Regions from separate parts of the Zhihengliuella alba genome, predicted to be linked through region 1. Evidence: riboswitches for the same ligand, from Rfam matches in the RefSeq annotation. Region 1 holds a riboswitch; each other region holds the start of a gene.
The links. Region 1 has a riboswitch for S-adenosylmethionine ahead of ABD784_RS11790 (acyl-CoA dehydrogenase family protein). Riboswitches for the same ligand answer to the same signal wherever they lie in the genome.

Region 2: it holds a riboswitch for S-adenosylmethionine, as region 1 does, so the genes downstream of both, ABD784_RS12525 (methylenetetrahydrofolate reductase) here and ABD784_RS11790 (acyl-CoA dehydrogenase family protein) in region 1, are expected to answer to the same signal.
Region 3: it holds a riboswitch for S-adenosylmethionine, as region 1 does, so the genes downstream of both, ABD784_RS05450 (hypothetical protein) here and ABD784_RS11790 (acyl-CoA dehydrogenase family protein) in region 1, are expected to answer to the same signal.
Region 4: it holds a riboswitch for S-adenosylmethionine, as region 1 does, so the genes downstream of both, ABD784_RS10325 (flavin reductase family protein) here and ABD784_RS11790 (acyl-CoA dehydrogenase family protein) in region 1, are expected to answer to the same signal.

Annotation. Positions count from the first base shown of each region.
Region 1 covers NZ_BAABCJ010000006.1:57,543-59,730, forward strand. The annotation lists gene ABD784_RS11790 (acyl-CoA dehydrogenase family protein) at 1-1,251, opposite strand; SAM riboswitch class I at 1,262-1,381, opposite strand; gene ABD784_RS11795 (ABC transporter permease) at 1,454-2,188, opposite strand, start outside.
Region 2 covers NZ_BAABCJ010000006.1:197,214-199,401, forward strand. The annotation lists gene ABD784_RS12520 (sirohydrochlorin chelatase) at 1-574, opposite strand, end outside; SAM riboswitch class I at 809-923, shown strand; gene ABD784_RS12525 (methylenetetrahydrofolate reductase) at 1,010-1,987, shown strand; gene metE (5-methyltetrahydropteroyltriglutamate--homocysteine S-methyltransferase) at 2,064-2,188, shown strand, end outside.
Region 3 covers NZ_BAABCJ010000001.1:1,191,655-1,193,842, forward strand. The annotation lists gene ABD784_RS05445 (siderophore-interacting protein) at 1-526, opposite strand, end outside; SAM riboswitch class IV at 683-821, shown strand; gene ABD784_RS05450 (hypothetical protein) at 834-1,337, shown strand; gene ABD784_RS05455 (acyl-CoA thioesterase) at 1,262-1,693, opposite strand; gene ABD784_RS05460 (App1 family protein) at 1,743-2,188, opposite strand, start outside.
Region 4 covers NZ_BAABCJ010000005.1:155,013-157,200, forward strand. The annotation lists gene rplI (50S ribosomal protein L9) at 1-311, shown strand, start outside; gene ABD784_RS10320 (hypothetical protein) at 388-738, opposite strand; SAM riboswitch class IV at 928-1,046, shown strand; gene ABD784_RS10325 (flavin reductase family protein) at 1,098-1,619, shown strand; gene ABD784_RS10330 (hypothetical protein) at 1,635-2,072, opposite strand; gene ABD784_RS10335 (DUF1801 domain-containing protein) at 2,083-2,188, opposite strand, start outside.

The sequences.
Region 1 (2,188 bases):
TCAGGCGTAGGACTCCGGGACGTCCCCGGCGGAGTCGTGCGTCACCGGGGCCCGCCCGTTGACCTCGTAGTCGCCCACGATCCGGGCACGGTAGATGGCCGGGTTGTGGGTGGCGATGGTGCGGGCGTTGCGCCAGTGCCGGTCGAAGTTGCAGCTGGTCGAGGTGGACGAGGCGCCGAGCCCGTCGAACATCTTGGAGGCGGCGGCGAGCACCAGCGGCTGCACGGCCGTGTGGGCGCGATTCGCCGTGAGCTCGCAGACCAGGTGGCGCTCGTCCTCGCTGAGTCCCTCGTCGGCCAGCAGTGCCTCGACCTCTCCGACCGCTGCGAGCACGATCGACTCGGTGGCGAGGACCTGGCCGGAGATCTCGCCGATCAGCTGCAGCACCTGCGGCTCGTCACGCAGCGGCACGCCGGTGCCCGTGGTGAAGTTGCGGGTGCGCGCCTGCACGGCGAGCCGGGCATCGGCCAGGACGGCCCGCGCGATGCCGGCCTGCACCGCGAGCAGCACCAGCTGGAAGACCGTGGACTCGACGTGCTCGAACTGGTCCACGGGCACGATCAGGGTGTCGACCGGGACCGTGTCGAACTCGGTGGACCCGGTGCCGGTGAGCTGCTGGCCGAACCCGTCCCAGTCGTCGTACATCTTCACGCCGCTGTGCTGCGTGGAGACGACGGCGAGGTGGCGGCCCGGGCGCTGCGGGTGGGTGGCGGCCACCACGGTCCAGTCGGCGAAGATCGTGCCGGTGCAGTAGTACTTGGTCCCGGAGACGAAGACGCCGTACGGGGTGGCGCTGATCGCCGTGTTCCAGGTGCCCAGGGCGTTGCCGCCGCGCTCGGTGTAGGCGTTGCCGACGATCTGCCCGGCGACGACGCGGTTGATCCACTTCTCCCGGACGGCGGGGTCCGGGTGCATCTGGATCTGCTCGACGAACGCGATGTGGGCCCGCAGCAGGTGCGCGACCTGCGAGTCCGCCTCGGCGAGCTCGATGAGCAGGCGGAACGTGTCGAGCAGGGAAGCGCCGAAGCCGCCGTGCTCCTGCGGGATGCGCAGGGCGCCGAAGCGGGCCGCGTTGAGCCAGCCGACCTGCTCGATCGGGAGCTGCCGCTCGGCGTCGCGCTGGCGGGCCCCCTCGGCGATACGGGCGAAGACCGGACGGAACACTCCGGCGAGGTAGTCGTAGTGGTCGCCCACCGGTGTCCCGGGCGTGAGCTTGATGAGGTGCCGGGGCTCGCTGGCAACGTCGGTCATGAGAGATCTCCCTCCATCGGTCCTGGCGGTAGCACCTTCCCGTTGCCGCGCGAGCCGGGGTGGGTCGCGTTCGGGTCGGGGGTTGCTGCGGCGTCGTCGAGCCAGATCTCTCAGCCGCTCTGGATGGTTAGTCGTCTACATTGCGCCACAGTCCGACGCATTCTGACAAACAGCGAGCGGCTCACGGCGTCACATTCTGTCCTCAGCTCCGGGTCTGGCTGGCCGAGTAGCGCGTCAGCGCCCAGGCGGCGCCCACCGCCGTGATGACACCGCACCAGAGCAGCGTCTGCCAGCCGTAGGGGCCGGCGTCGGTCCCCATCAGGAGGCTCCGGACGGTCTCGGTGAACCGGGTGAACGGCTGGTACTCCGCCACGGCGCCGAGCCATGCGGGCATGGACTCGGTCGGCACGAAGCCGCTGCTGAGGAAGGGCAGGAAGGCCAGCGGCATCGGCAGGTTGCTGGCGGTCTCGATCGTGTCGGAGATGATCCCGAGAGCCAGGCAGAGCCACGTGATGGCGAACGCGATGAGCGCGACCGCCCCGAGGGCTGCGAGCACGCCCGGCACTCCCCCGGCGGGTCGGAAGCCGAGAAACACGGCGACGGCCCCGACGGCGACGGTGGCGAGCAGTGCCTGCACCACGCTGACGATCGCGTGCGCGGTGAGGATGGCGGCGCGCGGAACGTCCATCGTCGCCAGCCGCGCGGCGATGCCCTGGCGCATGTCCATCGCGATGTAGATGGCGGTGCCGGCTCCCCCGGAGCCGATCGCCATCAGGATGATGCCCGGGACCACGTACTGCAGGTACGCCCCGGTGCCTCCACCGGTGCCGAGCTGCGCTCCGAGCATGCCGCCGAAGACGTAGACGAACATCAGGAGGAAGACCACCGGGAGCCCGATCATCATGACGATCATCGAGGGGTAGCGGACGAGCCGCCG
Region 2 (2,188 bases), 140 kb from region 1:
CCGGTGTGGGAGGGGAGCCCGGTGTGGGAGGGGAGCCCGAGGCGGCGGGCCCGGTCTCGGGGGCGGCGGGGACCAGGGCGGCGGGGACCAGGGCGGCGGGGACCAGGGCGGCCAGCCCCCGCGCCAGCCGGAGGGCGGCGGCGCCGGCGGCGATCGGGGGCAGCGCCCCGGTGCTGGGACGCTGCACGACCGCGTCGGCGATGTCGTGGACGGTGTGGACGCCGTCGCAGACGAGCATCGGCAGGACCACGGCGGTCTCCCCCGCGGGCAGCGCCGCCAGGACGTCGCCCAGCCGCGGCTGCTGCACGTCCACGTAGGCCTCGTGGACCCGCACCCGGACGGCGGAGCCCGCGAGCGCCTGGCGCAGCCGGTCCTCGACGCCGGCGCGGAGCCCGTCGATCATCCCGCGGCCCTCGGGGGAGTCGGTGCCGTGGGCGACCGCGACGACGTGCACGACGCCCCGGCCGTTCCCGCCGGACGCCGGGAGGCCAGCGTGGGGCGCCGGGGGCTCCCAGCGCGGGTCCTCCCGGGGCCCTCGGCTCGGAGCGGTCGGGTGCGGATCTCGATGCTGCATGGGTGCAACCTACCGAGCGATCCGGGCCCGGGCCGCACCCGGGTGGGGTCGGCGCGGGGCCGGGTCACGAACCGTCACACGGGCTCTTTGTGACGGCCGGAGTCCCCCTCGGCCCCGGTTCTCCGCGTCACAACTGCGATTCGAGCGTCATCGGCTTTCACATTCCCGACTGTGAAGCGCCCGGGGCGGCCGTGTTTGCCGGACCGGTGCGCCGGGCCCTTACATGGTGAGCACCACCCATCAAGAGCGGCCGAGAGATCTGGATCGACGACGCCGCAGCAACCATCCGCCTCCCCGGCATCCCGGCCGGACGACGACGGAACGGTGCTACCGCCAGAAGCGATGGAGACGCATCGACGCCACGCCCTCCGCCCGGCACCCCGGGCTGCGGTGCGGCGCCGTCGTTCCTCCTTCGCGTCAATGCGAGGAGACAGAATGAGCCTGAACCACACCGCAGCGCCGCCCCCGGCGCTGTCCTACGAGCTCTACCCGCCCCGCAACGCCGAGGCCCGCGCCCGGGCCGTGGACGTCGTCGCGGAGCTCGAGGCGAGCGGCCCCGACTACGTGTCCGTCACCTACAACGGCACGCCGGAGCGGCGCCGGGCCTCGATCGAGCTGATCGGCCACCTGATCGAGCACACCCGGCTGCGGCCGCTGGCCCATCTGACCTGCGTGGGCGAGACCCGCGACTCGCTGGACCGGCTGGTCAACCACCTGGTGGCGCTCGGCGTCCGCGGCGTCCTCGCCCTGCGCGGGGACCAGCCGGAGGGCACCGACCCGGACCACCCGGCCGCCTACGGCGAGCTGCCGTTCGCGCGCTACCTCGTGGAGCTGATCCGGGAGGTCGAGGACCGCAGGTCGGCCTCGCTCGGCGCCGGACGGCTCGCGATCGGCGTCGCCGCGTACCCGACGCGCCACCCGGAGTCCCCCTCCTTCCGGCACGACGTCGAGGTGCTGCTCGCCAAGGAGCGCGCCGGTGCGAACTTCGCGATCACGCAGATCTACTTCGACGCCGCCGACTACACCGGGCTGGTGGAGGCGGCGCGGACCGCGGGCGTCACCATCCCGATCGTCCCGGGCATCATGCCGGTCAACAACGAGCGACGGCTGCTGCGCCTCTGCGAGCTCTCCGGGCTGGCCCCGGACGAGGGCCTGCGCGCCCGCCTGGCCGACGCGGCCACGGACGCCGAGCGGCACCGCATCGGCGTCGACCACGCGGCCGGGCTGGCCCAGGCCGCGTTCGACGCCGGGGCGCCAGGGCTCCACCTCTACACCTTCAACGACGCCCGCGGGCCCCTGGACGTGGTCCGGGCCCTCGGCCTGACCGGCGCCGGCATCACCGACGCCCGCGACGGCGCCGACTACGGCGACGTGCACGCGCTCGTCGGCGCAGCCCGGCTCGCCAACGCCTGACCGCCGCCACCGAACCACCCACCGACCACCGACATCCCTTTCCCGCACCACCCTTTCCCGCACGAAGGAGCACGCCATGACCACGTTCCCCGCCGCCACCATCCTCGGCTACCCGCGCATCGGCCCGAACCGCGAGCTGAAGAAGGCCGTCGAGGCCTACTGGGCCGGCCGCATCGACGAGGCCGCCCTCGACGCGGCCTC
Region 3 (2,188 bases), on a different contig from region 1:
CGTCGACGACCTCCACCCAGACCAGGCCGCGGGCATCCGCCGGCAGCGCGGCCAGCGTCGCCGAGATCGCCGGCAGCGCGGACTCGTCGCCGCCGATCAGGTGCCAGTCCGCGGCGGGGTCCGGGAGGTACATCCCGCCGGGTCCGGCGAAGCACACGACGTCGCCCGGCTGGGCGCGCTCGGCCCACGGCCCGGCGAGGCCCTGGTCGCCGTGGACGACGAAATCGATCTGCAGCGTCTGCGCGTCGTGGTCGACGTCGTGCACGGTGTAGGTGCGCCGGACCGGCATCCGCTCCGGCGGGAGGGCCTTGGCCAGCTCCTCGAGGTTGTACGGCGGGGTCAGCCCGAGCTCGGGATCGGCGAAGAGGAGCTTGACGTACTTGTCGGTGGCCTCCTTGTCCTGGAAGGCCGCGAAGCCCTCCCCGCCGAGCGTGAGCCGGACCATGTGGCCGCCGATCCGCTCGCTGCGCAGGACCTCCAGGACCACCTGGGGCTTGGGTCCGCGGGCTGGACGGGCGTCGGACATCGGTCACTCCTTCGTCGGCGGGCCCGGGGAACTCGACCGGGCCTCAGTTCTTAGGCTCTCCTAACTCGGAATGAATCGCAAACCGTCGCCGGCCCGGGATCGCTCCCGTGCCAGGGCTTGCCCGCGCGCCGAGCGGCCGCTGTAGGATGGGGGCAGCTTCACGAGATGCGGCCAACGACGGGCTCCGACCCGGCCGCGCACCAACCCCATGCTCACAGAGCGCCTCGCGGCGGTCTCACGGGTGGTTCGGATGACGAAGCGGCCCCGCGCAGACGCGCGCGGGCAAGAGCAACGAAAGGGAAACCCCGTGACCGTCGTCTTCGCCGACCGCGGCGCCGTGTGCGCGCACCCCGCCCCCGGCCACGCGCTCAGCACCACCCAGATCGTCTCCGTCCTCGAGGCCGACCGTCGAGAGTGGCTGCCCGCCACGGTGACGAGCGCCGACCGCCGGACGGGGAGGTTCACCGTGCAGCCGGCCTCCGGCGCCCCGTTCGAGGCGCACCACCACGACGCCGCCGCGGTGGCCCGGTTCCTGCCGCTCGGCCGGGGCTGCCTCTGGAACGCCGACCTCGGCGTCCTGATCGGCCCGGAGATCGCGGTCCGCGCGCGGGGGCTGCACCGGGAGATCGTCCGGCGGGCCCTGAGCCTGGCCGCGGCGCCCCTCGACGCATGCCACGCAGCACCCGGCGCAGCACTCGGCGCCGGGGTGGAGAAGTCCGGGCCGCCGCCGGAGGACTATCCGACGGCGGGCGGTCCCACGAAGGCCGCGAGCGCGGACCGGTGCTCCCCGGGCAGTCTCATCAGCCGCTGATCGGCGGTGGAGAAGAACGCCAGCGTGGTCAGCGCGCGCACGCAGACGGTCCCGTCCACGGCGTCACGGAACTCGTAGCTGACGTCGAAGCTGGCGGCCTTGGGACTGGAGATCCACACGTCCACCTCCGCCGGGACGTTGCGGTACTCCAGCGGCCGCGTGTAGCGCACGCGGTGCTCCACGACGAGGACCTGCGTCCCCTCGGGGACGTTGGCGAAGAGGTCCACCCGGGGCTGGCTGACGGGCCTGCCGGTCCCGCCCGGGACGCCGAAGGCCGCGATGCGGGCCTCCTCCATCATCCGGACGATGTTGACGTTGTTGATGTGCCCGTAGGCGTCCATGTCGGCCCAGCGCATCGGCACGCGGACCGGGACGCGGCCGCCGGCGGGCGGGGAGGCCGCCTCGCTACTCACCCTCGGCCTCCTCGAGGAGGCCGAGGTCGCGGAGCTGCTTGGCGATGGTGGCCCCGTCCGGCCCGTACACCCACGGGACCCCGGGGGTGGCGTGGACGGTGTGGAAGGAGCGGCCCCCGGCGAGCACGGCCTCCGACGGGGTGAGCTGGCGGATGACGATCGCGCGGACGTGGCCGGGGTGGCGGCTGGCGAACTCCGCGTAGATCTCCGGGTCGTGCTGGCCGTCGTCGCCGATGAGCAGCCATTTCACGTGCGGGAACTCGCGGGCCAGGCGGCGGAGCTCGTCCACCTTGTGCTGCAGGCCGGACCGGAACCACCGGCCCTCGGTGGGCCCCCAGTCGGTGAGCAGCAGCGGCCCGGTCGGGTAGAGGTTCCGGGTGAGGAACCGGGTGAGCGTCGCCGCCGCGTTCCAGGCGCCGGTGGAGACGTAGATGACCG
Region 4 (2,188 bases), on a different contig from region 1:
TCCAGGCCGCTCGCGAGGCTCGCGCCGTCGCGTCGCTGGAGGAGGCCAAGGAGCTGGCTGCGAAGCTGGCCTCCAAGCCGGTGAAGGTCCAGGTGAAGACCGGCGAGTCCGGTCGCCTGTTCGGCACCGTCAAGGTCGACGACATCGCGAAGGCCGTCGAGGCCGCCGGCCTCGGCTCCATCGACAAGCGCAAGGTCGAACTGCCGGAGCACATCAAGTCCACCGGCAACTTCGAGGCCACCGTGCGCCTGCACGAGGACGTCTCGGCGACCATCGCGCTGCAGGTCGTCCCGGCCGCCAAGAAGAAGTAGTCCGCGCGGCAGCAGCCGCTCGAGTGCTTCAGCGCCACGAGGCCCCATCCCTTCGCGGGGGTGGGGCCTCGTCGCTTTAACGGCGTCGTGCCGCCAGCCAGGCGAGGAGCCAGCCGGCCTCCACGGCCGCGTCCGCCAGGTAGATTCGGCGGATGCGCCCGGTCGACCCGTAGTAGAGGTCCACCAGCCCATAGGCCAGAGCGGAACCGATGCCGAGGCGGCGGGCCGTGCGGCGTCCCTCATCGCTCGGCGTCGAGCGCAGCAGGGCGTAGCCGACGGCGACCGAGAAGCCCGCGACCGTCTGGACGAGCCAGCGGTCCGCCTTGGGTCCGGTGACGGCCACGAAGCTGCGGTAGTGGACCAGCGGCCAGAGCCCGGCCGCCAGATCGAAGAGTCCGTGCGCCGTCGACAGCCGGATCCGTGCCATGGTGCCTCCAGTTCCCCGCTCGCACCGGGCCGGGCGGCTCCGGTGCGGCCACCCTAGCGCGCGGACCTCGTCGGCGGTACGCCTGTGCGGCCCCGTGCCCGGCGCGCCCCGGTCCCGTGTGTCGCCAGCTTGCGGAATGTTGCGTCCGTCGTTGTCACAGATCCTTCCCCGCACGTAGCGTGGGGAGCGAATCAAGAGATTCAACGTCAAGCCCTGGCTCGTTGAACGGCAACCCTCCCATTGCGGTAGTGGGGTGCTCCAGGTGATGATTCGGCCTTCCGGAACACGCCGGTGGGCAAGTACCGCGTCGCAGCCCGGCCCCTCCCGGCCGGATGGGCGCATGATCACAGGCGGTGGCCATGACTGCACCCGAATCCGACCTCTCGACCGATCTCTCCGCGGGCGCGCTGCGGCAGGCGTTCGCGCGGCATCCCTCCGGCCTGGCGGCCCTCTGCGCCGTCGTCGACGGAGAGCCGCAGGGGATCGTCGCCTCCTCCTTCACGGTCGGCGTCTCCCTGGACCCGCCGCTGGTCCTGTTCGCCGTGCAGAAGAGCTCGCGCACCTGGCCGAGGATCCGCGCCGCGCAGCGCATCGGTGTCTCCGTCCTGGGCGCGACGCACCGGGACGTGTGCCGGCAGATCGCCGCGCGGGACGGGGACCGTTTCGCCGGCGTGCGCTTCGAGTCGAGCGACGCCGGTGCCCTCTTCCTGCACGAGGCGGCGCTCTGGCTGGACTGCAGCATCGACCAGGAGGTCGACGCGGGCGATCACGCGGTGGTCATCCTCCGCGTCCACCGGCACGCGGCCCACGAGGGGCTCCACCAGCCCCTCGTCTTCCACGACTCGGACTTCGCCACGCTGGGCGCGCCCGCCTACGCCTGACGCGGGCGGCCGCCCTCAGCGGTGCTGGATGTCGTCCACCAGCCGCTTGGCGTCCGCCAGCCCCACGCCGGTGTCGCGGCGGACCTTCCTGATCGCCTCGACGACCTTGCCCTGCTGCACCAGGCTCACCACGGCGGCGTAGTCGGCCTGGCCCGCGGGACGGGTGGCGGGCACGGCGCCCGCGCCGGCCTGGGCGGTGGGGTCGTCCACGGGAGCCGTGGGGGTGCGCTGGGCCGTGGGCATCCGCTGCTGCGTCTCGTGGCGCACGCGCTCGGCCTCCCGGCGCTGCTCCTCGCGCTGCTGGACCCATTTGGCGTTGAGCCGCTGGATGTACTGCTCTTCCTCGCTGAGCTGCCCGGTGGTCGTCCGGCTGAAGACGTACCAGAGCGCGCCGACGATCCCGACGAGGACGGCGATGACGATGAGTGCTTCGAGGAGCCCGAGCGAGAACATGCTGTCCATCCTAGGCGCGTGCGTCGGCGCGGGCGCCGCCGTCGGGTCGGCGGTCCGGTGCCGGGCCGTCCGGCCCGCCGCCCGCATGCTCGTAGCCCTCCTGGACCAGCTGCCGG